DNA from 4 places in the Bacillus sp. ISL-47 genome. Region 3 is predicted to be linked to each of the others. Evidence: predicted binding sites of a transcription regulator. Region 3 holds the regulator's gene; each other region holds the start of a gene.
The links. The regulator Rex, encoded in region 3, represses fermentation and respiration genes when NADH is low (regulators of the CRP and FNR family bind a similar motif). The targets are predictions, from matches to a motif close to TTGTGAAATATTTCACAA.
Positions count from the first base shown of each region.

Region 1: qoxA (cytochrome aa3 quinol oxidase subunit II) is a predicted target of Rex. The motif match lies at 2,465-2,482, and genes of this name have one in related genera.
Region 2: J7I93_RS19410 (cytochrome ubiquinol oxidase subunit I) is a predicted target of Rex. The motif match lies at 4,214-4,231, and genes of this name have one in related genera.
Region 4: J7I93_RS18080 (DUF2249 domain-containing protein) is a predicted target of Rex. The motif match lies at 5,491-5,508, and genes of this name have one in related genera.

Region 1 is NZ_JAGGQS010000030.1:17,574-25,621, reverse strand. It holds gene qoxB (cytochrome aa3 quinol oxidase subunit I) at 1-1,452, opposite strand, end outside; gene qoxA (cytochrome aa3 quinol oxidase subunit II) at 1,442-2,431, opposite strand; gene J7I93_RS11295 (ferritin-like domain-containing protein) at 2,828-3,271, shown strand; gene ltaE (low-specificity L-threonine aldolase) at 3,451-4,473, shown strand; gene J7I93_RS11285 (hypothetical protein) at 4,548-4,691, shown strand; partial or broken gene J7I93_RS25530 (CAP domain-containing protein) at 5,573-5,941, shown strand; gene J7I93_RS11275 (YwzD family small protein) at 5,961-6,107, opposite strand; gene J7I93_RS25405 (hypothetical protein) at 6,422-6,550, shown strand; gene J7I93_RS11270 (DMT family transporter) at 6,592-7,545, opposite strand; gene J7I93_RS11265 (beta-propeller domain-containing protein) at 7,691-8,048, shown strand, end outside.
Region 2 is NZ_JAGGQS010000057.1:22,381-30,428, forward strand. It holds gene menC (o-succinylbenzoate synthase) at 1-497, shown strand, start outside; gene J7I93_RS19395 (hypothetical protein) at 548-742, opposite strand; gene J7I93_RS19400 (DUF1540 domain-containing protein) at 1,245-1,403, opposite strand; gene J7I93_RS19405 (cytochrome d ubiquinol oxidase subunit II) at 1,531-2,580, opposite strand; gene J7I93_RS19410 (cytochrome ubiquinol oxidase subunit I) at 2,594-3,955, opposite strand; gene J7I93_RS19415 (metal ABC transporter solute-binding protein, Zn/Mn family) at 4,276-5,298, opposite strand; gene J7I93_RS19420 (beta-class carbonic anhydrase) at 5,589-6,152, shown strand; gene yidD (membrane protein insertion efficiency factor YidD) at 6,149-6,388, opposite strand; gene J7I93_RS19430 (S-ribosylhomocysteine lyase) at 6,529-7,002, shown strand; gene cls (cardiolipin synthase) at 7,035-8,048, opposite strand, start outside.
Region 3 is NZ_JAGGQS010000074.1:811-8,858, reverse strand. It holds gene tsaD (tRNA (adenosine(37)-N6)-threonylcarbamoyltransferase complex transferase subunit TsaD) at 1-950, shown strand, start outside; gene J7I93_RS22595 (ABC-F family ATP-binding cassette domain-containing protein) at 1,178-3,100, opposite strand; gene moaC (cyclic pyranopterin monophosphate synthase MoaC) at 3,299-3,781, shown strand; gene J7I93_RS22585 (redox-sensing transcriptional repressor Rex) at 3,808-4,452, shown strand; gene tatA (twin-arginine translocase TatA/TatE family subunit) at 4,530-4,700, shown strand; gene tatC (twin-arginine translocase subunit TatC) at 4,717-5,472, shown strand; gene J7I93_RS22570 (DUF4305 domain-containing protein) at 5,494-5,700, opposite strand; gene J7I93_RS22565 (CPBP family intramembrane glutamic endopeptidase) at 5,749-6,483, opposite strand; gene groES (co-chaperone GroES) at 6,808-7,092, shown strand; gene groL (chaperonin GroEL) at 7,158-8,048, shown strand, end outside.
Region 4 is NZ_JAGGQS010000052.1:87,092-95,139, reverse strand. It holds gene J7I93_RS18105 (cytochrome c oxidase subunit 2A) at 85-234, shown strand; gene J7I93_RS18100 (cytochrome c oxidase subunit II) at 259-735, shown strand; gene J7I93_RS18095 (b(o/a)3-type cytochrome-c oxidase subunit 1) at 735-2,390, shown strand; gene J7I93_RS18090 (DMT family transporter) at 2,441-3,361, opposite strand; gene J7I93_RS18085 (carboxypeptidase M32) at 3,502-5,010, opposite strand; gene J7I93_RS18080 (DUF2249 domain-containing protein) at 5,195-5,428, opposite strand; gene J7I93_RS18075 (MFS transporter) at 5,601-6,761, shown strand; gene J7I93_RS18070 (hypothetical protein) at 6,769-6,909, shown strand; gene J7I93_RS18065 (nitric-oxide reductase large subunit) at 7,121-8,048, opposite strand, start outside.

The DNA of each region.
Region 1 (8,048 bases), on a different contig from region 3:
TGCAGAATAAGTGTATGCTCGGCGTACTGCTCCGTTTAAGCCAAGGAAGAACATGGGCATGAACGTGAGATTAAAGCCAATCACAAATAGCCAGAAATGCCATTTTCCAATTCTTTCGTTAAGCATAAAGCCGAACATTTTTGGCCACCAGTAGTATAGTGCAGCGAATACCGCAAACACCACACCTGGAATCAACACGTAATGGAAGTGGGCTACAAGGAATAATGTGTTGTGATACTGGTAATCTGCTGCACCCATCGCCAGCATGACGCCTGTTACACCGCCAATAACAAAGTTCGGTACAAAAGCCAGTGCCCACAGCATGGCGGAAGTAATTTTAATGCGGCCTTTCCGCATGGTGAACAGCCAGTTAAACATTTTAACTCCAGTCGGGATGGCAATGGCCATCGTTGTGATCGAGAAGAAGGAGTTAACAGCAGGCCCTGAGCCCATTGTGTAGAAATGGTGGACCCAAACCACCATACTTAAAAGTGCAATGCCAAGGATGGAAAAGACCATCGATTTATATCCAAAAAGAGATTTGCGAGAAAATGTCGCAATAACTTCAGAGAAAATCCCGAATGCTGGAAGTGCCACAATATAAACTTCAGGATGTCCCCATAACCAAAATAGATTGGCCCATAGCATATCCATTCCGCCGCCGGACACAGTAAAGAAGTGTGTTCCATAAAGACGGTCAAACGTCATCAGCGCCAAAGCAACCGTAAAGATCGGAAATGCTGCCACTATAAGGATTGACGTAACAAAAGTCGTCCATGTGAACATCGGCATTTTCATTAGTGTCATGCCTTTTGTTCTCATTTTTAAAATCGTAACAATGAAGTTAATCCCTGTCATTAATGTACCAATACCGGCAATTTGCAGGGCGACTGCGTAATAGTTATTTCCGATTCCCGGACTGAATTCCTTTCCGGCAAGAGGGAAGTAGGATGTCCAGCCAGCATCAGGAGAACCGCCAATAACAAACGAAATATTAAACAGCATAGCACCGCTGAAAAACAGCCAAAAGCTTAATGCGTTAAGCTGAGGGAACGCGACATCACGCGCACCAATTTGCAGCGGAATCACAACGTTCATTAATCCAATCAAAAACGGCATCGCCATGAAAAGGATCATAATTACGCCATGGGTTGTGAAAATTTCATTATAATGCTGTGAATCGAGAAATCCCATTTCAGGTCGTGCTGTTTGGGCTTTCATTAGCAATCCATCCATTCCGCCGCGGAAAAACATTAAAACGGCAGAAATGATATACATAATTCCAATTCTTTTATGATCAACAGTGGTAAACCACTCTGTCCAAAGGTATTTCCATTTTTTCAAATACGTGATCCCGGCCACTGCGCCAATCATAGTTAAAAGAATAGCAATCTGTGAACCTAGTATAAGGGGATCTCCAGTAATAAAAAATTCATCCCATTTAATGTCCATTATGGTCACCTCCATGGTTATCTTCGCTTTCATCATGTCCAGTCTGTCCATGATTTTCGATCACATTAGCTTCATTGCTTTTATAATTATCCTGTTCTTCAAATACTTTTCCTTGATATCCATGGCCTCTGTATAACTCTGGGTTGGTATATGACTTGGAATTGGGGTCTGCATGGTTCACCCAATCTAAATGAGTATTTGAGAATGTCAATCTTCCCATATGGGTAGGTTTTAGCAAGTCCTCATATTCAGATTCTGTTAACTTTGGAGCTGTCTTTTTTACATCTTCAATCCATTGGTCAAATTCATCATGGGTTTGTGCAAGTACTTCAAATTTCATATCCGCATAGCCGCGTCCATTAAAGTTCGTATTCTGCCCCTCATAGGATCCAGGATTATCTGCCACAAGATACAGCTCTGTTTCCATTTTTGGCATTGTATATTTCTGTCCGCCCAGGGCAGGAACCCAGAAGGATTGCATCGTGCTGGCAGAAGTCATCTTAAATAAAACAGGAGTATCTTCCGGAATATTGACATAGTTAACAGTTTCAATTCCTTCTTCCGGATAACTGAAAATCCATTTCCAGTCAGCAGATGTAACATGTATGGTAATAGGCTCTTTTTCTTCATATCCTTTAGGCACTTCTTCAAGAGCATAAAGGGTTTTAACTGTAGGGATTGTCAAGGCAATAACAATTAGGATTGGTATTCCTGTCCAAATAATTTCCAAAAGTGTGCTGCCATGCTCCTCTGGTGGTTCATAGTCCATATTTTCAGGACGTTCACGGTATTTCCAAACGATGTAGCCGAATAATCCAAATACGACTACAACTACGAGAAGCATCCAGATCAGGGACCAGTTTATTAAATCAGTAATGCTTCTTGCAACAGGGCCCTGCGGTTCAAACACAACCATATTGCAGCCGCTGAGAACAAACAGGGGCAATAAGGCTGTTAAAGAGAGCAGAAATTTCTTCATCTGATTTTCATCTCCTTTTGTTAAAGACAACTATTGTTAAATAATTCACAAATAATGTGCGGTTTTTCACAAATCTGTCAAAAAAATATATTGATGAAAAACCTGAACAGACAAAACCTTTATTAAACCTAGTTATCACTGTGTAAATGATAATAACATAGAGAAAAACGATAAGTTGTGACAAATGTTAGAAGGAAATAAATGTAAGCAATAAGCAAGCTAATTATTATTGTCAAAGTACATTTACAACAAGGGTTTGATAGGAAAAATGTATTTTTGAACAAATTTTGAACATTTTTTTAAAGATGAAAAGAAAACGATATCATTTATTCAGGCACCTGTTTTAAGAAAAAACCATAGGATAGATAATAAATTCCGCCCAGGGAGGTTTGAGTTATGTATCCATATTATTACTATCAGGGCAGCATGAATGGTCGCCAGAATGATAAAATGGCAGCAGATATTGCAAAGGCCATCAACGGTGAATATGGTGCTGTTCAATGTTATCAAAAGCTTTCTGAAATGGCTTCTAACCAAAAAGAAAAAGACCAAATCTTAGAAATCAGACAAGATGAGATTAAGCACTTTCAGCAATTCAGTCAAATTTATATGAACCTGACCGGCCAGCAGCACCAAGCCCAAATGACAGAAGATTGCCCGAACACCTATAAGGAAGGTTTGGATTTTTCATTTAATGACGAACAAGATACTGTGGATTTTTATTTGGATATAGCTGAGCAGACATCAGATCCAACCATTAAAGAAGTTTTTAAAAGGGCAGCAGGGGATGAACAGAACCATGCCGTCTGGTTTTTATATTTCTTGAATAAGCAAAAATAAGAGGCCTTCCTTAAGGACTCTTATTTTCTTTTGCTCCGTTAACATTGTCCGTAGATTTCGCTCAAAGAATAAATTGCCGAAATCAACTATAAGTTTTATGTTCATGAACACCCTTTTTTATTGAAAAATACAGAATAGTGAAGTAACATGGACTAAAAAATGAATGGCAGGGTGAGGATATGATCGACTTACGAAGTGATACAGTAACAAAACCAACAGAGGAAATGAGAAAAGCCGCTTATAAAGCTGATGTAGGAGACGATGTGTATGGCGAGGATCCAACTATAAATAAATTGGAAGAAACCGCTGCTGAAATTTTGGGAAAAGAAGCTGCCTTATTTGTTACAAGCGGCACACAGGGAAATCAGATAGCGATTTTGACGCATTGCCGTCCAGGTAACGAAATCATTCTTGAAGCAGAAAGCCATATATTTTATTATGAATCCGGCGCTGCATCTGCATTTGGAGGTGTCCAGACAAGGACAATCAGGGGTGATAGAGGTGCAATGGACCCCGCTGAAGTGAAGTATGCCATAAGAGGAGAAGATCAGCACTATCCAGAGACGGGCCTGATTTGCCTTGAAAATACCCATAATAGAGCAGGCGGTGCTGCAGTTCCGGTTGAAAATATGAAGGAAATACATAAAATCTCTAAAGAAAATAACATACCTGTACATATTGATGGGGCAAGACTATTTAATGCCGCAGCAGCATTAAATCTGCCAGCGAAAGAACTCACTCAATATTGTGATACTGTTCAAGTGTGTTTATCCAAAGGATTAGGTGCACCAGTTGGCTCTATTCTTGCAGGGAACAGGGAGTTTATTGCTTCTGCAAGGAAGTGGCGTAAAAGGCTTGGAGGGGGGCTTCGCCAGTCAGGGATCATAGCTGCTCCTGGACTTGTAGCATTATCACAAATGAGAGAACGCTTATACGAGGATCATGAAAACGCTCAATATCTTGCCGAACAGCTAAGCCAAATTAATGGAATTCACATCATCAATCAAGTGGATACCAATATTGTTGTGGCTGATGTTAAAGACCTTCATATCGATTCTTCCCAATTCGTTGAGAAAATTAAAGCAGAAGGGGTTCTTGCAGGCACATTTGGGCCTACTTCCGTCCGTTTTGTAACCCATTATGATGTTTCGAAAAACGATATTGAAAAAGCTATTTCAGCAATCCAAAGGGCCGCAGGCTAAAAGAAGAATTTCACTTTTAATCCTCTCTAAAAAGGGTATTGAATAATAAATCCTTTTAGAAAGGAAGGAAGAAAATGAAAAACAACGGTGAATGGTATAGTGAGCAAAATTCAGTTTATAAAACTTGGGAAGACAGGCAAGACAAAGAGGTTCTCGGGAAAAATGCTTTATATTATGGAATCCCATCTTTGATCATGATCATATTGCTTTTTTTGTGATAAACCGTATATAAAAAACGCATGTTATTTTCTGTAACATGCGTTTTTTTATGCACTCAATACCGTCCTTGCCACACAGGGGAAGAATAGTGCTGATGATGAGCATGAAAATGGCTGGGATCCCAAATGCTGTGAAACGGGTATCCCTGGTGCACGGGCTGGTACCAAAGCCCATAAGACATCGCTGGAAAGCCTTGATAAGAAACTCCGCCATTCATTCCTGTTATGATATATTGCCTCAAAGGTATCACTCCTCATTTGTTCCCTTACCAACAAAATATGCTTTGAAATTCAGGAAGTTCCCATAAGGCAGATTCGACTTTTTCTCTATATTTCCAACCATACTTTCCTCATTAATCCGCATTATAAGAAAGTAAATTTATTTTAAAGGAGATCAGCTAAAGATGAAGATACTTTTTAACAGAAACTTTTTGTTAGGCGTATTTTTCGTTCTTTTGCTTGCAGCATGTAATAATAATGCCGAGCAAGGGACGGATAATGGAAATTTGACAGGCAATGAATTGGAGGAAATAAGCAATACAAATAATGTGAATGTGGAAAGAGAAAGAAGGGGAGCGACTCCTCTTGAATTGCAAAGAGTGAATAATGGCTATCTGACCATTGACCCGAATTCCTACAGCACAGGTATGCCAAGCCAGGAATTCCCCCACAGTGAGTTAACCAATGATGGCGGTATTCCATTTTTCCAGTTTGGAGAGGAAGATCAGCAAAATCAGGGAATGACTCCAGCCCAGCCTGGAACTGACCAATTTAATCAGCCGTTCGGCCAGGGAGGAATTGGCGGACAGCAGCCGGCAGCACCAGAGACGCGAGAGGAAACAAACCAGGCGCCTGCTGCACAGGGTGACGAAATCAATAATTTTGAAGCACAAGTAATTGAGTTAACGAATGCAGAACGTTCAAAAAATGGACTTTCAGCCTTAAAGGCAAGTAATCCATTAAGTAATGTGGCACAGGCAAAATCAAATGATATGCAGCAAAAGAATTACTTTTCCCATACGAGCCCAACTTATGGTTCACCATTTGACATGATGAGAGACTTTGGCGTCAACTACAGCAGCGCCGGAGAAAATATTGCAATGGGACAGCAGACACCACAACAAGTCGTTCAGGCATGGATGAACAGTGAAGGGCATAGAAAAAATATTCTGAATGGCACATTCACTCATATTGGAGTTGGATATACAGAGAACGGATCTTACTGGACTCAGATGTTTATTAGCAAGTAATAAAAAAGAAATCGGCCATTCAGCCGATTTCTTTTTTATTTATTAATGGCTCCAGCTGGTTTTTTATATCATCTACTAACTCATGAATCGTAATTTGACTCTCTGATTGCCCCTTATCAAGAGCAGCTTCCAAAACTTTTGCAAAATCATTAAAATTGGCTTCCATTATAAACACCTTCTAGCAAGAGTGATAGTTGATGAAACTATTCCCTGTAAAAGTTTTTTTAAACTTCAGTCACTATATATTATTTAAACAGGAAAGGGTGTGTGACAAATAGGGATTAATCATTCATTTTGATCACATGAAAGTTTTTGGACACATAGGTTTACTAAAGAATGAATGTGGGTAATTAGGCTAAGAAAAAACTTTTTGAGGTACCCCCACACCGGTTGAGAGCGGCACGAATAGTATAAAAGGAAAGAGAAAATATACATAAACCCTGTATATGTTGAACGAATATTAAAATAGGAGGTCTGGTTATGAGATTGGTGCAAATGGATATTGATCAGATTTTGGAATCCACATCAGAAATTGCAGAAGAAGATCTTGGCTATATGATCAGACAAGTTGAAATCGATATTTTACTTGAGAGAACCCAGGATTGGTAATAATATAGAGAGAAAACTCCCCGCAATAGCGAGGAGTTTTTTTATTGGGCCTTATACGGGGAAATACTGTTTTGCTTTATATTTCTTTTCCAAACTCCGAAAGAAATATTGGATGAAAGCAATACACCAAAAATAACGATAACTCCGCCTATAACTTGGTAATGGTATAGAGATTCAGCTGTGAAAAGAACTGCAAAAGCAGTTGCAAAAACAGGTAAAAGATTTAGAAAAACCCCCGCTTTAGAAGCTCCAATTATTGAAACTCCATAATTCCATGATAAAAATGCGACAATGGAGGCCATAAAGCCAACATAAAGCAGAATCCCAACCGAAAAAGCCGAGAAGGCCGGTCCTATACCAGAAAGCCTGTATTCAATCAAACTTAAAGGCGCCAATATCAAAATACCAAGAAATGAAGTCACATAAAAAGTCGAAAGCGCAGGCAATATGCCCGAATATTTTTTCCCAATAACTGAATACAAAGCCCACAAAAATACGGCAGTTAAAACAAAAAGGTCTCCCGTATTTATGCTCCAAGAAAGGAAAGAATCAATCGAACCCCTTGAAATGATGAACGAAATTCCGATTACAGATAAAATAATTCCGGTAATCTGCTGAAATGAGAGTTTTTCTTTCAAAATAAAAATAGCGAAGATTGCTATGAATAAAGGAGTTGTACTATTTACTACTGATGCATTTATAGAGGTTGTGTATTGCAGGGCAAAATAAATAATCGTATTATAGCCTGCCACCCCTGTCACTGCCAAAAGCAAAAGGACAGGTTTATGCTGCCAAAGAATTTTCCAATCCTTTTTAAGCGGCTTTACCATAAAAGGAGTAAGAATCATAAATGCAATCAGCCATCTGAATAAAGAAAAAAGCAGCGGCGGGAAATACTCAACTCCCAATCTGCCAATAACAAAGTTTCCTCCCCAAATCATATTCGCCAATATTAACAATAGAAAGCCATAATTTTTGTTTGCTGGACCTTGCACAGATAAAACCTCTTTCCCATCCTGATCTAATTTCCATTTTACCTCTCTTCGCAAAAGAGTTCATTAATTCCTGAAAATATATCATTTGGAATTTGTAACAATTGGAAGATAGAACCCGTCAATTGTTTTAAAAGGGGTGTTTAAAATGAAGAAAAAGTGGCTTTTAATAGGCGGTATGGCGGTCATTTTTTTTCTATTGGTTTCGGTTATCTTTGGGACCCGGTTAAAAGTGATTAGTGATCTAGCTGGAAAAAGTGAAGAACTCATTGTATTGAAAAATAAAGTTTGGGAGGTGGAGTTTTCAAAAGAACTGGATGCTCGAAGTGTGAATAGCCAAACAGTCTATGTGCTGGACCAAGTTGGCAAGAAACAGAATGTCAATGTATCATTGGACGAGGACAAAAGGACCGTACTCATCGAGCCCCCAAAGAACGGATATCAAGTGAATTCCCCTCATTATTCGTTAGTTTTAAAAAAAGGCATTAAAGCAGAATCCGGAAGAA
Region 2 (8,048 bases), on a different contig from region 3:
TTGATGATTTCGGGCTGCTGATGATCGAACAGCCGCTGGAACACGATGATATAGTTGACCATGCCAAATTGCAGAAAGAGCTAAAAACACCGATTTGCCTGGATGAAAGCATTGTGACGTTTAATGATGCCCGGCGAGCGATTGAATTGGGCAGCTGCAAAGTGATCAATATTAAAATCGGCCGGGTAGGCGGAATGGGCACAGCCAAGAAAATTCATGACTACTGTCTCGAAAAGGGGATACAAGTCTGGTGCGGAGGGATGCTGGAGTTTGGCATCTCCAGAGCGCATAACATCGCACTTGCTTCTATGGAAGGTTTTACGATACCTGGTGATATTTCAGCCTCGAGCCGCTATTGGGAGGAGGACATTGTTTTTCCTGAAGTGACGGTGGAAAATGGAATGATAGAGGTCCCTACCAAGCCTGGTATTGGCTTTGAGATTAATGAGAAGAGATTAAAGGAAGTCTTAGTTTCAAAGGAAACCTTTGCGTTTTAGGCAGCAAAAAGTAGTTCTGCTTTAGTGGCGGAACTGCTTTTTTCATATGGCTAAGTGAAGTAATAAATATAGACAGCCAGGGCTGCAACAGATAGAAGAATAGCAATGATATAAATATAGGTCAGGTTCGCGGTGTTTTTCTTAGTGGCACTGGAATAGCCTTCATCGCTTTTTCCTGTTAATAATAGTGTAAAAATGACTGCAGCAATAAGAATTATGATGACAAGAGCAATGGCGAAGGTCAATATAGACACCTACTTTTATTATTTTCTATCTTTATTATAGTGTTAATAATAGCATTGTTAATGCTTTATTTATTGCGGTTTTGTGAACTTGCATCTCAGTACTGTATTTTTTAGCTTGAGAGAGGTAAATTTGCAAAAAAATAAGACGCTTCCGCAGCGTCTTTTATCCTAAAAATTATTGAGTAATTTCGTCTTTACTAAATGAATCCTCTTTAATCGCAAAGGAGCTTAATCCAGCAGCAGCGGCGAACGCAGCTCCAAGCATGATAACTGTTGATAACATATGTATCACTCCTGTAAGTTGTTGTTATTCAATACATTCCCCGTTATGTATGTCTTAAACATTATATTTTAAAAAATACTAAGCTTTACCGAAAAAAAAGCGATGCCGGTATAGTACCTGGCACCGCTTTATTATTGTCACCTGGAAGACATTATAAAAATGCTTACACTATGGCACGCCTGTGTTCGACAAAATTCGGGCGGTGCCTGTCACCATCTCTTAAAGGTCGTGCGGTTCGAAGGTTTTGCAGTCTGTTTCGCGCGTATTATCGGCTGTTTCGCCCGTATGGCTGACTACATAGATTTTATCAGCGCTGCAGTGGTTGCCGTTTGCCCAGAATGTACAGTTATTTACTTCGCATAAAACGTCTTTAGCCATTACCTATCACTCCTTAGCAGATTTGCGACCAAACCGAATTCGACAAAATTCGGGCGGTACCTGGTACCAGGGTCTTCTTTATTTTCTGCAGGGTGCGGCCATTAAGTCGTGGCATTTGCAGGGAATGTTAGGTTGGGTCTTTGGTTTGTTTTTGCCGCAGATAGCGTTTGTCGTTCATGAATAAGCTCCAAAAGTAAATAAAGCCAGGGAATAGGATTAGAAATCCTGCAATATAGGTAGCGAATATTGCCCTGAATGAGCTTGGATCTGTAAAGGCTGAGGCAATGGTTACCTCTGGATAAACGATGTATGGCAGATGTGCTTTTCCGTATACATAGCTGGCAGCCAGGTATTGCAGGGTGACCGCTATGACGGCGAGCCTTGGGATCCCCTTCACGCCTTTTTTATTTACTGATGGCAGGAAAAGCGCTAATCCGCCAAGTAAAAACAATCCGAGCGAAAACAAGAGCAAAGGAAGATCATCCAGCATTTTTTCGTAAATCCAGAAGGCTTCCTTCTTTAGTGTGAACATAATAAGAAAAGCCATGACAATCGAAATTGGCCCCAAAATAATGGCATCCCTGCGGTACACAGAGTAGGCTTCCATTTCCTCCGAGGCTTTGGAGTAGTCCGACAGCAGCAGGGAGGACAAAAACAGGGTGCTGCAGATGGCAAAGCCGATAAAAGCATATTCATTGGGGCTTGTAAAAAGACGTGCCAGGTCCAGTGACTGCCTGCCATCAGCGAAGTTCACGAAATTCCCGTGAGTGATCGGCAATACGCTGATCAGCAATCCAGGAATCAGTATCCCTGATATACCTGAAACATATGTAAGCGGTTTTCGGTATTCCTCAGCGATGTTGGAAAACACGAGGAATGCGCTGCGGATAGCCAGCAGCAGTAAAATTAGGCTTCCAGGAATGAGAAGCACGGTTCCCAGAGTATAAGCTGCAGAAGGAAATAGGCTATAAACGGCTACAACAATTGCAACGATAAAGGTGTTTGTAACTTCCCAGGTAGGCGATAAATACCGGTTTGCCACATTTGTAGCTTTGATTTTTGGCCGATTTAAATAAATCATAGACCAGAATCCGGCGCCAAAATCCATCGTTGCCATAACTGCGTATATAAATACAAATCCCCATAGCACCGTTATGGCCAGCAGTTCTTCAGGCATTCAGTTCACTCCTTCACGTGTTTGATCCGTAGAGAGGAACGTTTTTTTGTTCAGCTCTATTGATATCATCAATGACCGTATTCTTTTTAAAGTAATAAAGCATGACAAATACAACTGCCGCCCCGAGCACTACATAAATCAAGGCAAAAAGAATAAATAAAATACCTAAATTCTCCGCAGTTGTAACGGAATCAGCAGTGGAAAGCACCCGGTAAATGGTCCAAGGCTGGCGTCCTGTACATGCGAAAATCCAGCCAAACTCAATCCCCAGAACTGCCAGCGGGCCTGATGCAATAAAAGCCCACATAAAGAAACGGGGAAAACGGTCCCTTTTCAAAAACTTGTTCCATAAGAAGGCGACCAATGATAATAAAATCAGTAATGAACCTATTCCGACCATCGCATTAAAAAGGGTATGGACGAAAAGCGGCGGCCACTCTTCTTCCGGAAAATCATTCAACCCTACTACGACGGTATCAAAGCTATTTCCGGCCAAAAAACTCAACGCCCAAGGGATTTCTATACCCCATTTCACTTCCTGTGTTTCACGGTCTGTAAATCCGCCGATTGCCAGCGGGGCGTACGATTGAGTTTCAAACAGCCCTTCTGCTGCCGCCAGCTTCTCAGGCTGGTATTCATGGAGATATTGGGCAGATTCATGGCCGTTTATGGCTGTTAGAAAGGAAAAGATTCCTCCTACGATTAAGCTAAGCATTAAGGCTTTTTTATGAAAGTTATAAACTCTGGTTCCAAATGGTGTCTTCAGCATTTTAAAAGCGGCTACCGATGCGACCACAAATGCCCCTGTGGTATAGGCCGATAGTGCCACATGTCCTGCTGTCACAATAAAGCTCGGGTTAAAAAAGGCAGCCCAGGGATCCACATCGACAATTTCTCCATCAACAATCCTGAATCCCTGCGGTGTTCCTTCAAAGGCATGGACATTTGTAATCAGGACGGCAGAAGCGAACGCACCAAGAGCAACGAGAACCAGGCTTGAAATCCGCATCCATGGCGGGATTCTTTCAGCTGCATACACATAAATGGACATAAATAAAGCCTCAATAAAAAAGGCGTAGATTTCAATTTGGAATGGCAATGCCATTACTATGCCGATCACTTCCATAAAACCTGGCCATAGGAGGGAGAGCTGTGTACCCGCAATCGTTCCTGTTGGGATTCCCACTCCAAGGAGCACGGCAAAGGCCTTGGTCCACCTTTTAGCCATAATGACATAATCCTGGTCCTTCGTTTTTTGATAAAGGAGTTCGGCAGTTAGCATCATAAGCGGCAAACCCACGCCTATTGTGGCAAAAATAATGTGGAAGCCCATGGTGGTCCCAAATAAGGACCGGGCAATCAATAAATCACTCATTGAATTTTCATCCCTTCAAAATTCTTCAATGGAAATAGTTTCTTCTAAATTAAACCCAAATATGTAAACATTTCCTTGAATTGATTTCTAAGGAATGAATTCTAGAAAACAGATGAGCTAATTTCTGTTGCAGTCTCTCGGTTTCCCCGGACGGTCCGTTGCTCTTCTGCATATGATAGGCCTGTGCGGGATCTTTCTTTGATTCAATCTCCCGCAGATGTATACGCCTTTCGCTCCCATCAACAGGTGCTGAATTCAAAGTGAACTTTTACACAGCCAAGGAAATAAAAAAACCTCCCAGGTTGGGAGGTGAGCTTTACTTATTCATTTAATGCTTTTTCGAGTGAGGCAAGATTGTCTCTCATGAGAGTAAAGTAAGTCTGATTATCTTGTATGTCCTCTTCTGTTAAGACAGACAAGTTATGGAGCATTAAAGGTTTGGCACCGATTTCTTTTTGCAGAATTTCGGTGAGCCGTGAGCTCACATTCTGTTCAAAAAAGACATACTTTAAGTCATGCTCTTTTGCTTCAGCAATAATTTTCTGTAATTCCTTTTGGGTAGGTTCACTTGAAGAGTTTAACCCGGAGACACTAATTTGGTCTAATCCGTAGCGTTCTTCCCAATAGCCGTAAGCAGCATGGGAAACAATGAATTCTTTATGCTTCGCATTCTTTATGGTTTGCTCGAAATCGCTGTGCAAGTCATCAAGCTCTTGTGCAAGCTCCTGATAATTTTTTTCGAATTGCTCTTCGTGTTCAGGCATCTGTTCTGCTAAAGCGGCTTTAACCGATTTTGCCATTTCCTTGGCGTATAAAGGATCAAGCCATACATGCGGGTCAATGTCCCCGTGGTTATGGTCATCATTGCCTTCTTCTGCTTCGCCGGAATGATCATCAGAATGGCTTTCTTCTTCTTCACCGGAATGTTCCTCTGAGTGCCCTTCTTCTTCATGTGCTGCATCGTGATTGTCTTCGGAATGAACAAACTCGATATTTTCTCCCGCGGCGGCCATTGTAACATTCTCATTTTTCAATGTTTCTTTTGCTTTTTCCACAAATCCTTCAAGTCCGAGTCCCACAAAAATAAAAAGATCTGAATCAGCCAAGTTCATCATATCTTTTTGAGATGGCTCAAAAGTATGTTCATCTGATCCAGGAGGATAAACCGTTTCTACTTGTATAAAATCTCCGCCAATCCTTTCTGTAAAATATTGAAGCGGGTAGACAGTTGTATAAACAGTCTCTTTCTTGTTTTCCCCTCCTTCTTTTGCAGGGGGTTCATCTGTGCAGGCTGATAAAACCAGAATAAGGCCTAGAGTTAAAAAAATAATGGCTTTTTTCATGACGTTTCTCCTCTCTTTATAAAGCGTATTTATTACGATTTATCAAGTAAAAAAATATTTAATACGTAATCATTACGATTTCACTTAGTAATCTTACAAAATATATAGCCAAAAAGCAAGGATAAAATTTGTTTGAAGCCCCGGCTTTTTGTATCATGGTTAAGAGGGACATTTTTTAACAATCCATAGCCAGCCTGTTAAAGTCTCTCTATATTATTGACAATAAGTTTGTCCGATATAGCAGCTAAGAGCTGCTGGTCTCATAATTAATTAGAATGGGAGTGGAACAATTGAAACTTTTAGAAGAAATATTAAACCATAATCAGCAATTTGTTGAAGAAAAGAGATACGAAGAGTTTGAAACAACAAAATTCCCAAATAAAAAGATGGTTATTTTAACTTGCATGGACACCCGTTTAGTCGAGCTGCTTCCTAAAGCACTAAATGTAAGAAATGGTGATGTGAAAATTATTAAAAATGCTGGCGCGCTTGTCACACACCCTTTTGGAAGTATTATGAGAAGCATCCTTATTGCAGTATACCAGCTGCAGGCGAAGGAAGTATTTGTGATTGGCCATCATGATTGCGGGATGAGCGGAATGAAGGCTGATACTGTTGTTAGCAGTATGAAGGAGAGAGGCATTACAGAGGATGCATTGGATACGATGACTTATTCAGGAATTGCCGCCGGCGACTGGCTGAAGGGCTTTGAAAAAGTAGAGGAGAGTGTAGCGCACAGTGTTCATATGGTGAAAAAGCATCCATTAATGCCCGAGGATGTGCCTGTGCACGGATTAGTCATTAACCCAGGCACAGGTAAGCTCGATTTGGTAGTAGACGGGTACGGGTCTTAATCCTTTTTTTTGCCGGGCCATTCCTCAGGGACAAAATCAATCCCGCCTGGATGAAAAGGATGGCATTTGGCGATTCGTTTTATTGTAAGCCAGCCGCCCCTTAGCGCTCCGAACCGCTTTACAGATTCCAGCCCATAATGGGAACATGTGGGATAAAAACGGCATGTTGGAGGCTTAAGAGGTGAAATAACAATTTGGTAAAAGCGAAATAGTGATAGTAATAATTTTTTCAGCATAAAAAGGCCTTCCCTTTTGCGAACATATTTTCCTTTAAAATAACATATAATCGTTAAAACGTCTAAATGTTCATATTAATTTGATGAATTTAGTCGGGAATTGCGTTATAATAAAAGGAAAACATTAGGGAGTGTTCTTGATGCCTTCAGTTGAAAGCTTTGAATTAGATCATAACGCTGTTAAAGCGCCATATGTAAGGCACTGTGGTGTACATAAGGTTGGAAGTGACGGTGTGGTCAATAAATTTGATATTCGCTTCTGTCAGCCAAACAAACAGGCCATGAAGCCGGATGTGATTCATACATTGGAGCATCTGCTTGCTTTCAATATCCGTACACATGCCGAAAAGTATGATCATTTTGATATCATTGATATTTCACCGATGGGATGCCAGACAGGCTATTATCTGGTTGTAAGCGGAGAACCGGCAGTAGAGGAAATCATCGATTTGCTTGAAGCTACATTGAAGGATGCGGTTGAAGTAACGGAAATTCCTGCTGCAAATGAAAAGCAATGCGGCCAGGCAAAACTTCATGATCTTGAAGGTGCCAAGCGCCTGATGAGATTTTGGCTGGATCAATCAAAGGAAGATTTAAAACAAGTTTTTGCATAAAAGAAAAACGGGCTGCCATCAGCCCGTTTTTTCTATAAGATCGGGGACAACAGCCTTGAAACTGACTCTTTCAATTTAATTTTTAAAGCCCTCTTGCTATAGTCTTCTGCTGTCAGCTTTCTTGATAGCTGGATATCTTCTTTAAAGCTTTCTGTTAAGTTTCTCGATACTTCACGATCATATATAAATGCGTTAACTTCAAAGTTCAGTCTGAAACTTCTCACGTCAATGTTGGCCGTCCCGACGGAGGAAACCTCTTCATCCACAATCAGTGTTTTGGCGTGGATAAAGCCATTTTCATAAATATAAATATTTGCATCAGCTTTCAGCATTTCCCCCACATAGGAAAAGGTTGCCCAATAGACAAACATATGGTCAGGCTTGTTCGGAATCATGATATTGACTTCCACTCCGGATAGTGCAGCAATTCTCAAAGCGTCCAGAACGCTTGCATCCGGAATGAAGTATGGGGTTTGGATATAAATAGATTTGCGGGCTGACGAAATCATTTTAATATAGCCATTTTTAATTTGTTCCCACTCCGAATCGGGTCCGCTGGTAACAATCTGCATTCCTACATTTTCAGACGAATAGGCTCGCGGAAAGAATTCAGGAGCATAGTAGATATCATGGCGATGGGAAGCCTGATTCCAGTCAAGGATGAAGCGTGTTTGCATGGAGTGAACCGCACTTCCTTCAATCCGTAAATGGGTATCACGCCAATAGCCGAATCTTGGATTTAAGCCGAGATATTCATCCCCAACGTTGAATCCGCCGACATAGCCAATTTTGCCGTCTATGATGGCAAGCTTGCGGTGATTGCGGTAATTAATCCTCAGGTTAATAAAATGCAGACGTGAAGGGAAAAAGGCTTCAATCTCGCCGCCGGCTGCCATCAGCTCTTTAAAAACTTTTTTGTGCAGGCTTCTTGAGCCAAGCTCATCATACAGTACTCTCACTTTTACCCCTTCTTTGGCTTTTTCAGTGAGCAGATTGATCAGACTTCTCCCAAGATTATCTCGCTTAAAAATATAGTATTGTAAATG
Region 3 (8,048 bases):
AGGTTGCGGCTAATGTTGTTGCATCCCAAATAGAAAGCCATAAACGGTTCGGCGGAGTAGTCCCGGAAATTGCTTCCCGGCACCATGTCGAACAAATAACTATAGTACTGGAAGAAGCATTAAACCACGCAGGAATTACTTATTCGGATCTATCTGCAATTGCTGTAACTGAAGGGCCTGGCCTTGTTGGGGCACTCCTTATCGGTGTAAATGCAGCAAAGGCCATTGCTTTTGCCCATGGGATCCCGCTTGTTGGCGTGCATCATATTGCAGGGCATATTTATGCTAACCGCTTAGTTGCTGAAATGAAGTTTCCTTTGCTTTCACTTGTTGTATCAGGAGGCCATACAGAGCTTGTGTATATGAAGGAACATGGCCATTTTGAGGTGATTGGCGAAACAAGGGATGATGCTGCAGGGGAGGCTTATGATAAGGTAGCAAGAACGTTAAGCCTGCCATATCCGGGAGGACCGCATATAGACAAGCTTGCACATGAGGGGAAGCCTACGATCAATTTGCCAAGGGCCTGGCTGGAAGAAGGGTCATATGACTTTAGCTTCAGCGGCTTAAAATCTGCAGTTATTAACACTGTCCACAATGCAGAACAGCGTGGGGAAGAAATTGTCCCTGAGAATCTTGCGGCAAGTTTTCAGGAAAGTGTAATAGATGTACTTGTAACGAAAACGCAAAGAGCTGTGGAGGAATATAAAGTTAAGCAGCTTCTGCTGGCAGGCGGTGTTGCAGCGAACAAAGGACTGCGTGCAGAATTGGAGGACAAGTTTGCCTGTAATCCGGATATAGAGCTCATTATCCCGCCGCTATCTTTATGCACAGATAATGCAGCCATGATTGCAGCAGCAGGCAGTATTTTATTTGAAAAGGGCATTCATTCCGGCTTAGATTTGAATGCAAATCCAGGGTTAGATATCGCTATCCACAACAATAAATAATATAGGTAAAAGTCCCCGGTAGCCCGGGGGCTTTTTTTGTGGATAAAATGCTCATTTTCTGAATTTTATGTGGATAATGGGGATAAATTACCGTGTTTCTGTGGATAATGTGGAAAACTCTGTGGAGACCGTATATAATCGACTTTTGTTTGTGGTTATCTTTGTGGATAATAAAAAAGACTGGTAGTGACTATCCTACCAGTCTAAAAGTTATGAATTTTCCTTCATTATTCATCTGCTAAAACTGTCCATTCATCCAATAGTTCTTCCAGTTTTGCTTTTAATTCATCCTTATCTTTTGTTATTTCCAATACTTTTTCGTGGTCTTGATAAACTTCCGGATCGCAGAGAAGCTGATCATAATCTTCGATTTTCTTTTCCAGCGCTTCTATCTGCTCTTCGATTTCATCCATTCTTCTTTTTCTTTGTCTTTCAAGCTTTTTTGCTTCCTTATCTAGCTGATAATTATTTTTTTCCTGTCTTGAAGGCTGTGCAGAATGATCATTGTTATTTTGATCAAATGCCTGCAGTTCTTCTTGCTCCTGCTTCTTTTCAACATAATAGTCGTAATCCCCAAGATATTCAGTTGCACCGCTGCTGGAAAGCTCTATCACCTTTGTGGTTATTCTGTTGATAAAATAACGGTCATGGGAAACGAAAAGTATAGTCCCCGGATAGTCAATTAAAGCATTTTCCAAGATTTCTTTGCTATCCAGATCAAGATGGTTTGTCGGCTCATCCAATATTAAGAAATTAGCTTTCTGCATCATCAGCTTTGCCAGAGCCAGGCGGGCTTTTTCGCCGCCGCTAAGAGTTGAGACAGTTTTAAGGACGTCATCACCGGAAAAAAGAAAATTGCCTAAGATCGTGCGAATTTCTTTTTCAGGCTTAAGCGGATATTCATCCCACAATTCGTTTAGGACTCGCTTATTACTGGTAAGCTCAGCCTGTTCCTGGTCATAGTATCCGATTGTTACATTGGATCCGTATTGTATATCCCCGGAAAGAGCCGATATCTTTTTCACAATCGTTTTCAGTAAAGTAGATTTGCCGATTCCATTTGGCCCTACAAGGGCAATGCTGTCTCCTCTGGCAAGTCGGAAGGAAATATTTTCAGAAACTTTATCTTCATATCCGACAGCCAGTGATTTTATATTTAAAACTTCATTGCCAGATTGCCTTTCAATATCAAAGCCAAACGATGCGGATTTCTCGTCTCCCAGCGGCCTGTCCATCACTTCCATTTTGGCAAGCTGTTTTCTCCGGCTTTGGGCTCGTTTGGTTGTTGAAGCCCGTGCAAGGTTGCGCTGGATAAAATCCTGAAGCTTTGAAATCTCTTCCTGCTGTTTTTCAAATTGCTTCATTTCCCGTTCAAAGTTTTCTGCTTTTTGGTCCAAATAGGAACTATAGTTTCCAGGATATTTACGGATTTGGTGCCTTGAAATTTCGTATACCTGGGAAACAACCTTATCGAGGAAATAACGGTCATGGGAAACAATTAGAATGGCACCGTCATAGCTCTGCAAGTATTGCTCCAGCCATGATAATGTTTCAATGTCCAGGTGGTTTGTCGGCTCGTCCAATATGAGAATATCGGGCTTTGTCAGCAAAAGTTTTCCAAGGGCAAGCCTTGTTCTTTGGCCGCCGCTTAAGGTTGAAATTTTCGTATTGTAGCCGAAAGAATTAAAGTTCAGCCCATGAAGAATGGAACGGATATCCGCTTCATACTGATAGCCGCCATTCTCTTTGAACTCTACCTGAAGTTTGTCATATTCCTTTAAGATTCGATCGTATGCATCAGAATTATTCATGGCTTCAGGGTCTGACATTTGTTCTTCAAGACGACGCAGCTGTTTTTCCTGTTTTTGCAAATGCTCAAACACTGTCAGCATCTCATCCCAAATGGAAAGGTCGGACTCAAGGCCCGTATTTTGAGCCAGGTATCCTATCGTTACTTCCTTAGGTTTTATAATGTCCCCGGAATCATACGCCATATGGCCGGCTATAATTTTTAAAAGGGTAGATTTCCCTGCTCCATTACGTCCTACAAGGGCAATTCGGTCCCTGGTTTGTACTTCAAGCTTTATATTCGTTAAAATAGGATCAGCAGCAAAGTTTTTCGATAGCTGATTTACTTGTAAAAGTATCATTTTTTTCACCTCTATAGTATAGAGTAAGTGTAACTTATTCATATATGTTCGGCAATAAAGGAGGCAGGCCTTTTATCCTGCAGGTGCTGAATGGAAATATTTTATACGAAAATAGTAAAGAAATATGTGAAGAAGCATACAAAGCCCGTACAAAGATGGGGAAAAATAGTGTATGATTTTGGAGAGAGGTGTTTTTTTATGGCGGATTTTACCCATTTTAATCAAGAAGGCAGAGCAAAAATGGTGGATGTCAGCGATAAGCCTGAAACAGCGCGGACAGCCATTGCCCAATCGAGTATAACTGTTAATAAGGAAATATATGAAAAGATTACATCTAATACCATGAAAAAAGGGGACGTGCTTTCGGTTGCACAGGTTGCCGGCATCATGGCAAGCAAGAAAACATGGGATATTATTCCAATGTGCCATCCGCTGCCGCTAACTGGCGTAGATATTTCTTTTTCATGGAAAACTGGGCAGGAAGAATATATTCTGTTCATCACTGCTTCTGTAAAGACGAAAGGAAATACAGGTGTGGAAATGGAAGCGTTAACAGCAGCTTCTGTTTGTGCTCTAACTGTTTATGACATGTGTAAAGCAGTAGACAAAGGAATGGTAATCGGACCAACCTTTTTGGTGGAAAAAACAGGCGGGAAAAACGGAGATTTTAAAAGAGACTAATACATCATAGGGACGGAGATGGACGAATGGCCAATGAACCAATGAAAATACCTCAAGCCACAGCTAAACGGCTTCCTTTATATTATCGTTTTCTCAAAAACCTCCACTCCTCGGGGAAACAAAGGGTTTCTTCAGCGGAACTAAGTGAAGCGGTTAAGGTGGATTCGGCAACAATTCGCCGGGACTTTTCTTATTTTGGTGCGTTAGGGAAAAAAGGTTACGGCTATAATGTAAATTATCTGCTATCCTTTTTTCGTAAAACCCTTGATCAGGATGAACTGACTAAAGTAGCATTGGTTGGAGTAGGTAATTTAGGGACGGCCTTTTTAAATTATAATTTTCTTAAGAATAATAATACCAAGATAGAAGTTGCTTTTGATGTGGACGAGAACAAGGTAGGAACGAAGATAGGGGATGTGCCTGTCTACCATATGGATGATCTGGTAAAGGTCATTGAAGAAAATGATATTCAGGTAGCCATCCTAACAGTACCGGCACCGCCTGCACAGGCGATTACAGATCGGATGGTTAAAGCCAAGATTAAAGGCATCCTGAATTTTACGCCAGCGAGACTGACTGTGCCTTCATCCATTCGGATTCACCATATTGACCTGGCTGTTGAATTGCAGTCACTGGTTTATTTCTTAAAAAATTATCCTGCAGAAACGTAATCCATCCTGCATTCCAATAGATAACAGTTGAAGATTGTAATGGATTCGCTATTATAGGTAAGGGGAGGTGTGCGGCAATGATGAATCTTGGACCTGGTAGCCTCATACTCATTATCTTGATTGCATTAGTGATATTTGGACCAAAAAAACTTCCGGAATTGGGAAGAGCAGCAGGGAATACATTACGTGAATTTAAAAACGCAGCAAAAGGCTTAGCGGACGATGACGATAAAAAAGATGCTAAGTAAGTTAGGATGAATAGATATGAGTCATAATGATATGACGATTTATGAACATATAGGCGAATTAAGAAAAAGGATAGTCATTTCCGTTATCTTTTTCTTTATCGCCGTGATATTTAGCTTTTTCCTGGCTGAACCGCTGATTGTTTATTTGCAAAAAGCGGATGAAGCGAAGGAATTGACGATGAATGCTTTCCGGTTAACAGACCCGGTTAAAGTTTATATGCAATTTGCTTTTCTGATCGCTTTTATTATTACATCACCCGTGATTTTATATCAGCTATGGGCCTTTATTAGCCCAGGATTATCTGACAAAGAGCGGAAAGTTACACTTAGCTATATACCCGTTTCTGTCATTTTGTTTGTCGGCGGAATCGCATTCGCTTATTTTATTTTATTTCCATTTGTAGTTGAGTTCATGACTTCCATTGCCAACCGGCTTGCCATCAATCAGGTAATCGGGATAAATGAATATTTTCAATTCCTTTTCCAGCTGACCATTCCATTTGGGGTGCTGTTCCAGCTTCCGGTTGTGGTCATGTTTTTAACAAGGCTGGGAATTGTCACACCAGCATATTTGGTGAAGATACGGAAATATGCTTACTTTGTATTAGTGGTCATAGCGGCTTTTATTACACCGCCGGATCTTTTATCCCATATGATGGTGACGATTCCGCTGCTGCTTTTATATGAAGTCAGTATTTTTATCTCTCGCATTTCCTATAAAAAAGTATTGGAAGCAGAGAAGCTTCAGGAAATTGAAAGTGAGCAATCATAAAAAATGAGCCTTATTGCGGGCTCATTTTTTGTTTTTTTTATTTTTCATTTTAAAATGGAAACCAACCATTCTCAGGCCGGTGCCAAGATCGAATGTGGCAATAATGATCAGAAAATAAGTAAAGAAACTCCATGCTTCTTCACGCTGTATATTCTGAATGGCTATAAAGGTAAAAAGGCATCCCAGCAGGATGTATACGATGCCTGAAAACAAAGGTGTGCTTCTCATCAAAATCCTCCAATAAAGTGAAAGCGAAACGATTTACTTCGCTGAGTGTTAGACTGCAATACAGCTGATAAAGCTTTGTACATTTTCCATTTCCTTCATCCACTTTTCCAAGTTTTCCTGATTAAGCTGAATGACTGCCACAAGAGTATTCATGGCAACGTGGGCAAAAATCGGTACAATTATCCGTTTTGTTTTTACATATAGGAAAGCAAAGGTAAAGCCCATGGCCGAATACAAAAGAATATGTTCAGGTTCAAAATGGGCGAGAGCAAAAATCACAGAACTGATTAGGGCAGATAGGAAGAAGTTAAATCGTTTATGGAGAGAACCGAAAATAATCTTCCTAAATACGATCTCTTCCAGGATGGGCCCCACTACTGAACTAATCAAGATTACGACAGGGGAGGCTTCTATGATCCGTATGATTTGCTGTGTATTTTCAGATCCCATTTCCACGCCAATCATGTTCTCAATGCTTGCAGCTGTAGCTTGAGCGATTAAAGCTAAAAATATGCCGCCAATTGCCCAGCCGACTGCGCTTGCTGCGGAAGAAGCATCTCTTTGTGCCAATCCCATTTTCATCTCTTTTCTCAATAAAAGAAGCGTAATGATCAATGTAATAGTGAAACTGATGACAAGCCAGTAGGCTACCGCCAGAATTTGCATGTTTTCGGGCTTCTGTCCGAGGAGATCTGCAAGTAAGAGGACCAGCGGAACGCCGAATAGACTTGAAAGCTGCATAGCAATATAGGCTATTAAAATAATCCAATATTCCTTCTTCAAAATGTTTACCCCTTAAAATTGATGGTTTTAAAACATGTACTAAAGCCATTTTACTCATAAAAAGGAGCCCGTTTCAAATTTCAGCGCTGCAGCAAAGGATTTTTTAGCTTACTGACTAAAAAGAAATCAAATGAAGCATACTTATGAGGTTGTTTGTGTCGAATTTTAGCGTCTTTTGGACGGTGCAAATTTTTTTAAAAAATTTAAGCTTCACCCTTGCAAATGGAAATGAGATTCATTAATATAATAATTGTGTTAGCACTCGATTAGGGAGAGTGCTAATAAATAAAAATATTTACATATTATTTGAGGAGGTTGTTTCACTTGTTAAAGCCACTAGGTGATCGAATTATTATCGAGCTTGTTGAAACTGAAGAAAAAACTGCAAGCGGCATCGTACTGCCGGACACTGCTAAAGAGAAACCTCAAGAAGGTAAGGTTGTAGCTGTGGGAACTGGCCGCGTTCTTGAAAATGGTGAGCGCGTTGCTCTTGAAGTTGCTGACGGCGACCGTATTATCTTCTCAAAATATGCTGGTACTGAAGTGAAGTACGAAGGCAAAGAATACTTAATTTTACGTGAAAACGATATTCTTGCTGTAATTGGCTAATAGCCGAAGTACGGTAGATTTTAAAACAGAAAAAGAGCTAAAAAAATTGAGGAGGTTTTATATAAATGGCTAAAGAGATTAAATTTAGTGAAGAAGCCCGCCGTGCGATGCTTCGCGGTGTAGATTCCCTTGCAAATGCAGTAAAAGTTACTCTTGGACCTAAAGGACGCAACGTGGTTCTCGAAAAAAAATTCGGTTCTCCATTAATCACTAATGATGGGGTTACAATCGCGAAAGAAATCGAATTAGAAGATGCTTTCGAAAATATGGGTGCGAAGCTTGTTGCTGAAGTTGCAAGCAAAACAAACGATGTTGCTGGTGACGGTACAACAACTGCAACAGTTCTTGCACAGGCTATGATCCGTGAAGGACTTAAGAACGTTACTGCAGGCGCTAACCCAATGGGTATCCGCAAAGGTATTGAAAAAGCGGTTGTTACCGCTGTTGAAGAGCTAAAAGCTATTTCAAAGCCAATTGAAAACAAGGAATCAATTGCTCAGGTTGCAGCAATTTCTGCTGCCGACAATGAAGTTGGCCAATTGATTGCTGAAGCTATGGAGCGCGTTGGCAACGACGGTGTTATCACAATTGAAGAATCTAAAGGATTCACTACTGAGCTTGATGTGGTAGAAGGTATGCAGTTTGACCGCGGATATGCTTCTCCATACATGGTAACAGATTCTGATAAGATGGAAGCGGTTCTTGAAAACCCTTATATCTTAATCACTGACAAGAAGATTACTAGCATCCAGGAAATCCTTCCTGTCCTTGAGCAGGTTGTACAGCAAGGCAAGCCATTATTGCTTGTAGCTGAGGATGTTGAAGGTGAAGCACTTGCTACATTGGTAGTTAACAAGCTTCGCGGAACTTTCAATGCAGTTGCTGTTAAAGCTCCTGGCTTTGGTGACCGCCGTAAGGCTATGTTAGAAGACATCGCGATTCTAACTGGCGGTGAA
Region 4 (8,048 bases), on a different contig from region 3:
AGCATCTAGAATCTTCCTAAATGTCTTGTATTATGAAAATGTAATCATTTACTTTTTCCAAATTTCCGAAGGGAGTGAAAGAAAATGGCGAAAACGGAACTCAGCCGCAAAACAAAAACTGAAATAGAGGATAGCTCTTCCTTAAAGGGAACGTTAGCTTCCGTTTTCTTATTAGGATTCTTCCTAGTAATTACGTGGGTAGGCGTTTACTTATTATTTGTCAGTCGCTTTTAAAAGATAGAAAGGGGAAATAAAGCCATGCATATGCATAAATTCGAAAAAGCCTGGCTCATTTTTGGAATTGGATCGCTTTTGGTCTTTTTAACAGTATTGGGTGTCAGCGCATTTTATCTTGGAAACCAGCCGCCAAGCTGTTTGGCAACAATCGACCCTGAAAAGGTTGATGCAACAGCTCCATTTAATGAGCCGGGATTGAAAAAAGTTGAGGGTAAAGACTGGGATTATGAATTGGTTTTTGTAGCATCCGCATTTTCCTATAATCCCGCTTCCGTTGAGGTTCCTTATGGAGCAAAAGTAAAAATAATTGCTACAACAAAGGATGTTGTTCACGGATTTGAAGTTGCAGGTTCGAATATCAATATGATGCTTGAGCCTGGATATATCAGTGAACATATTACAACATTTGATAAAACTGGTGAATACTTAATTGTTTGTAATGAATATTGCGGTGTTGGACACCACATGATGTCGTCTAAAATTGAGGTGGTGAAGTAATGTTAAACCCTACAGCTAACCTTAAGGTGGACCGTCGTGACGGCAAATTGGCAATGGCTCACTTTTTTGTTGCATTTACTGCATTGGCAATAGGCGGATTGGCAGGTTTATTACAGACACTCGTTCGTTCAGGAAAATTCGAACTCCCTTCCGGAATCGGCTATTATCAAATTCTGACTGTTCATGGTGTTGTTTTAGGACTTGTACTTACTACATTTTTTATTATGGGCTTCCAGCTCGCTGCAACCAGCAAAACATCAGGCACTTTTACGAATCGGCAGCGCATAACAGGGTGGGTCGGCTTTTGGCTGATGACAGCAGGAACTGTACTTGCTGCAACGATGATTCTCTTAAATGAAGCAACTGTGCTTTATACCTTCTATGCACCGCTTCAGGCACATGCATTGTATTATATCGGCCTGACACTGGTCATTGTGGGAAGCTGGGTTGATGGCGCGGCTATTATCATGAAATATGCTGAATGGAGAAGAAAAAATCCAGGACAGCCGAGCCCTCTCCTAACATTTATGTCACTTGTTAATACGATGATGTGGATCGTCGCAACAATAGGTGTTGCTTCAACTGTGCTATTTCAATTGCTGCCTTGGTCTTTGGGCCTTGTTGAAACAGTTAATATCGGAGTAAGCCGTACACTATTCTGGTACTTCGGACATCCGCTTGTATATTTCTGGCTATTGCCTGCTTATATGGCCTGGTATGTTGTTATCCCGAAAGTTATTGGCGGAAAGATTTTCTCAGATTCTTTGGCACGTATGTCTTTTATATTATTCCTGCTGTTCTCCATCCCTGTTGGTTTCCACCATCAATTAATGGAGCCGGGAATTGATCCGGCATGGAAGTTTTTACAGGTTATTTTAACATTCCTTGTTGTGATTCCGTCTCTTATGACTGCCTTTTCCCTATTTGCAACGTTTGAAAGCTTCGGACGTGCAAAAGGAGCAACAGGATTATTCGGCTGGCTGAAGAAGCTGCCTTGGGGCGATGCACGCTTTGTCGTTCCCTTCATTGGTATGGTAACATTCATCCCTGCTGGTGCCGGCGGTATCGTTAATGCCTCCCACCAGATGAACCAGGTAGTCCATAATACGATCTGGGTTACAGGACACTTCCATTTAACTGTGGCAACATCTGTCGTATTAACATTCTTTGGAATATCCTATTGGCTTATTCCGCATTTGACTGGACGTAAATTAACAAAAGCTATGAATAAATTAGGCATCATACAGGCTGTCATCTGGTCCATAGGCATGACTTTCATGTCAGGTGCCATGCATGCTGCCGGATTGCTTGGCGCTCCACGCCGTTCTTCTTACTCCGAATATGGCGGAGCAGCACAGGCAGCAGAATGGATTCCTTATCAAGTTGCCCAGGCGATTGGCGGTTCCATCCTGTTCCTTGGCATCATTTTAATGCTTTACATCTTTATCAATCTGGCTTTCTTTGCACCTAAAGGAGAACAGGAGTTTCCTGTCGGAGAACCTGCAGAAGAAACTGAAAAAGCTCCAATGGTATTTGAAAATTGGAAACTATGGCTTGGAATTACATTTGTACTGATTTTGTTTGCTTACACCATTCCATTTATTGACTTAATTCAAAATGCTCCTCCAGGTGCCAAAGGATATAAGCTCTGGTAAATAGCAAAGAGTATAAAAAAAATCTCCGTTCCCTAAGGGACGGAGATTTTTTAATGTTCCAGTTTTTGCGACTCGGAAAAAATGCCATTATTTTTTCTTTTAGAAGGTAGGTTTACAATAACAACCGAGCTAAGTATTAAAAGCGCACCGGCAACTTGTATGATACCGAGGCTCTCACCATAAAGAGAAACGCCCAATAGCATTGCAACTACCGGTTCCACTGTTGCAATAACTGCTGCTTTGCTTCCTTCAGTCTGTTCCAGCCCCCAAGTGTAAACAAAGTAGGCCAGAACAGTTGGAACCAGACCCAAGCCTATGCTAAGCAGCAAAACATCTGCCGTTAGAAACAGTTCAGCTTTCTTCCATAAACGGGTCACCGGAATAAGAGCTGCCGCTGCAACAAGAAAAGTATATAGCGTTACAGTGAATGGATGGTACTTTTTCAAAGCAAATTTTCCGAATATGGTATAAAGGGCATAACCGATACCTGATCCTAACCCAGTTAAGATTCCCAGGAAGGTAATTTTGCTGTCTCCTGCCGTCATGCCTGCAATCAAAATACAGCCCATAATGGTCCCAGCCACTGCGGCAATTTTTTTTATATCCACCTTTTCTTTTAAAAACAGGAAGGACAGCACAGTAACAAATGCAGGAGCAGTATAGAGCAGAATGACCGCCATCGAAACATTGATCTGATTTATTGTTGTAAAGTAACAATAATTAAAAAATACAATGCTTAATATACCGGTGCCTGCAAAGAGCCGAATATCCACCGGGGTTTTCAGCTTTAACTGGTTTCTAAAGCGTGCGAAGCCAATCACAATTAGAAAAATCGCAGCAGAGATGACCCTTATTGCCACAATTTCCATAGCTGTAAATCCGTATTCCCCCAATCCTTTAACGAAAATGGCAATAATCCCCCAAAGGCTTGCTCCAAAGGCAATCATTACATATGGGAATAGTCTCTTCATCATTTTTTCTCTCCATGAAATGAAGAGGATGGCACTAGCGCCACCCTCTTAATTATTTTTGTCCCTGTTTGACTTGTGTAATTAAGTTTCCACTCCAAACAACATTAGCTTAATGATAGCCTTATTTCCAGAGGTTATGTTTAGTTTAATTGGTACACCTTACCGTATTTATCATACAGGTAGTCAATCAGATATTGTGCATTAAGGCCTTCGCCGGTTACATCATTTAAAATTTCAAGCGGTTTTTTCATTTTGCCGTACTGGTGTACATTTTTTGTAAACCATTCCTTGATTGGAAGCAGGTTTCCTTCTTCAAGGAGTTTATCATAGTCGGGCAAATCCTTTAACATGTTAGTTTTAAGCTGCGCTGCATACATATAGCCGAGAGCATAAGAAGGGAAATAGCCGAAGCTTCCGCCTGCCCAGTGAACATCCTGAAGGACGCCCTGAGCATCATTTTCAGGCTTCACACCAAGGTATTGTTCATACTTTTCATTCCAGATCTTAGGAAGATCTTTGACTTCAATCTCGTCATTGAACAAGCCTTTTTCAATTTCATAACGGATAATGATATGAAGCGGATACGTTAATTCATCTGCTTCAATTCGGATTAAGGATGGCTTGGATTCATTGATCGCGCGATAGAACTCATCCAGTGACACTTCATCAAATTGTCCGCTGGCATAATCTTTAAGGAGTTGATAATTCTTCTTCCAGAATGAATAGTGTCGTCCGACAAAGTTTTCATAGAATAGAGACTGAGATTCATGGATTCCCATTGATGTTCCTGAGCATAATGGCGTGCCCACTAAATCAGCAGAAATGTTCTGCTCATATAACGCATGGCCGCCTTCATGAATTGTGCCAAATACAGCTGTACGGAAGTCCTCTTCATCATACTTTGTCGTAACACGGACATCGCCAGGGTTTAAGCCAATGGCAAACGGATGGACTGTTTCATCCAGACGCCCTGCTTTGAAGTTATAGCCCATTTGCTCAAGAATTTCAAGGCTGAAGCCCCGCTGCATATCCTTAGAGAAACGTTCAAATAAAAAGCTTGTTTCCGGCTTGTTATGAGATTGTGAAGTTTGCTGGACAAGCGGTACAATTTTTTCACGTAATTGTCTGAAAACCTGATCAAGCGTTTCAACTGTAACTCCAGGTTCATACATGTCCAGTAGTGTATTATATTTGTTTCCTTCATATCCCCAATAACCAACGAAACGTTTATTCATTTCTACAAGCTTTTCCAGGTAGGGGCGGAACATATCAAAATCTGATTTCTCCTTTGCTTCTTCCCAGATGCTTTCCGCTTTGGACTGAAGAATGACATACTCCTTGTATTCTTCTGCAGGTATTTTTTTGTTCCGATCGTAATCTTGTTTGCATTCTTCCAAGGTCTTTAAGGTCACTTCCGAAATTTCCTTGCCTGAAAGTTTTGCTATGTAAGCTGCCATTTCCTCTGAGGTAGACATTCTGAACACTTCTGATGAAATCATTCCGATTACCTCAGAGCGCTGTTCCACTCCCTGTTTCGGTGCACCTGTGCGAAGATCCCAAAACATTAAGGATAATGCTTCATTATATGCAGTCATTTTTTTTACATAATCCATAAATTGGAGTTCTGTCTCTTTTAGTGCTTCTGTCACAATTTTTCCCCCTCTGAAATCTTATACAAAATCATTTTATCATATTTTTCTGAAAAGGCAGTCTCCATTTTCAATTTCTTTAATTCTTAAATTTCTGCGGTACTCAGCTAATCTGCCGTAAGAAAAACAGGCACCGTTTTAGCTGGTGCCTGTTTTTCCGAGGAATGCATTTATTAATTTGTTTTTATTTTTTGCCTATTGCTACTCTCCATGTTTCCGGTCCCTCTTCAATATACTCCCAGGTGAATTGATCTTCTCGTTCCATCATAAACTGATACCGCAGAGGACGCGGATCGTGATCATTTACAATCTGCATAAATTCTCCGTCCTTTAAAGAATCAAAGGTGCTGAAAATAACTGGATGTTTTTCTTTCGGCGGATAGTCAGGCGCAATGACTGTGCGGGCAAATTCTCTCATTTCTATCTCCCTCCTATTCTTTTACTTTACACATTAATTTTAATGGAGCAGGTCAAAAAGATTAGTGAACCGCATCACAGCTATCCTATGATATTTACCGTTTTTCTTTTTAACCTTCCAGTTAAAGAGTTATAATGGTGTAAAGTGAACTATTCCGAGAAAGAGAGTCAGTATGAGATATTTTATTTTCTTTATTGTAATTGTGGCTTTTATAGATACATTTTCACAGCTGCCCATCATGAGCCCCTTTGCCAAGTCCATCAATCCGTCACCAGCTTTTATTGGATTAATTGTCGGTATGTATTCTTTTTCCAATATGATCGGCAATATTCTGGCCGGTTACTGGATAGATAAAAGAGGCGCAAAAAGTGTTTTGGTATCGGGACTTGCATTAACCGGATCCATTTTGGTGCTGTACACTCTTGTCAGTACACCACTTCAATTAGTTGCCATCAGATTTCTCCATGGCCTGTTTGGAGGCTTTCTCGTTCCAGCAGCATTCACAGTCATTGCCAACCGCGGAAAGTCTAATAAACAAGGCAAATCGATGGCATTATCAGGTGCGGCGGTTGGAAGTTCAGCCATAATGGGGCCTGCATTTGGTGCTGTCGTCGCCTCCAAATACAGCGTAGATTACGTATTTTTAATAATTGCCGCAACAATGATCAGCAGCTCTGTATTTGCTTTCACTTTTTTGACAAATAGGCGAAATAAAGAAGCAAAGCGGACAGATGTCCATTCAGAGAGGCTGTTGCCTTTAATGAAGAATCCGTTGCTTTCTATAAGCTATGCCGGAGCTTTTTCGCTTATGTTTGCACAGGGAACACTTGCCTATCTGCTGCCATTACAGGTTGAGCATCTGCAATTTAATTCTATTTTCAGCGGTATTTTGTTAAGCACCTTTGGAATGACCGCTATCCTTATATTTATTTTGCCTATCAATAAAATCTTCGATAAGTACAAGCACCAAAACACAATGCTGACAGGCATGATTATTATTGGCATGGCACTTGTACTTCTAAGTTCAGCATCTTCACTTACCTTTATGTTTTTATGTATGGTCCTATATGGTACTGGGTTCGCGCTTCTTTTCCCTTCAATTAATGCGCTTATCGCAAAAAATACGACAGAAAAAACAAGAGGAAAGGCATTTGGCCTCTTTTATGCATTCTTTTCTTTAGGTGTTGTAGCGGGCTCCACCTTTTTAGGCTTATTGGGTGTATCATTTAGAGCTGGTTTTGCTATAGCTGCAATAGTCTTACTATTTACTGTTTGTGCCATGTACCTTTATTTTAAGAAAAACAGCACATTAATCTTAAAAAGTCAGGAGTGAATGGAATATGAAAGAATTGGTGGGCAGCTGCTGCGTATGCGGTAAGCAGCTATATTGCCTGGACGGCTTTTTCAACGGGGTTTACAACGAAAATCATGAAACCATCTGTTTTGATTGTTCAGAGGAAAGGAAAAAATCCGCAGAGTGACTATCTGCGGATTTTCATTTAGCTTATAACAGAATTAATATCTTTAAACTTTGATAACTGTCTAGCTTCGGCGCCCTATCGACTCGACGTGCTTCCCTCACCTCGCCCACGGTAAGTCAACATCGAATCGCTACCGCTCTTCGTGTTTCCTTTATCTCACTCGGCTCAGTCCACCACGCTCCGTCGATGGGCAAGGGCGCCTACGCTTTTCTTATTCATCATCATCTGTGCTAAGGTCTCTAACAGGAAGAGGTTCAATTTCCTTATGAGTCACTTTTCGCAGGTTGAACATAGCTTTTATTGAGAAAAGCACTAGTGCGACAACACCTACCAGGAAGATGGTATCCGGTACGGATCTTAAAGTTAATAATGATTGAATAATATCCTGCTTTAAGAAGTCTGCTGAACGGGAAGCTGCATAACCGTTCACATACGCTTCTTTCATTTGCAGGAATCCGACAGGAAGCAGGGAAGCGAAAACCATTCCTGCAAGCCCCACATTCAGCATAATGCAGCTGAACTTGAGCCATTTGTCGTTCCATTTTTCCGGTTTGACAATATTTCGTAAAGAATAAAGCAATACTGCAATGGCAAACATGCCGTATACACCCATCATAGCTCCGTGACCATGCGCCGGGGTTAGGAATTGTCCGTGCTCAAGGAAGCTGACAGCAGGCAAGTTAATCAGGAAGCCCAATACTCCGGCTCCAACCAGGTTCCAGATCGCTACTGAAATCAAGAACCAGAATGTAGCTTTATAAGGGAAGTCCACACCGCCATCTCTCATCATTTTATATTGGTCATATGCTTCAAGGATCAGCAGAGTCAACGGTATAACTTCAAGTGCTGAGAATACAGCTCCCAATCCGATCCAAATTTCAGAGGAGCCATTATAATAGTAATGATGTCCTATGCCAATAACTCCGCTTCCAAGAAGCAGGATCAGCTGGAAGTAAAGAGCTTTAACAGTAGAGCTCTTAGTGACAAGCTTCATTTGTACTAACAGGAATCCAATAACTACTACAGCGAACACCTCAAAAATACCTTCTACCCAAAGGTGTATGATCCACCAGCGCCAGTAATCGGCAAAGGTAAAGCTTGTGTCAGGATTCATTAAAAACGCGAACAGGTAGAAGAAT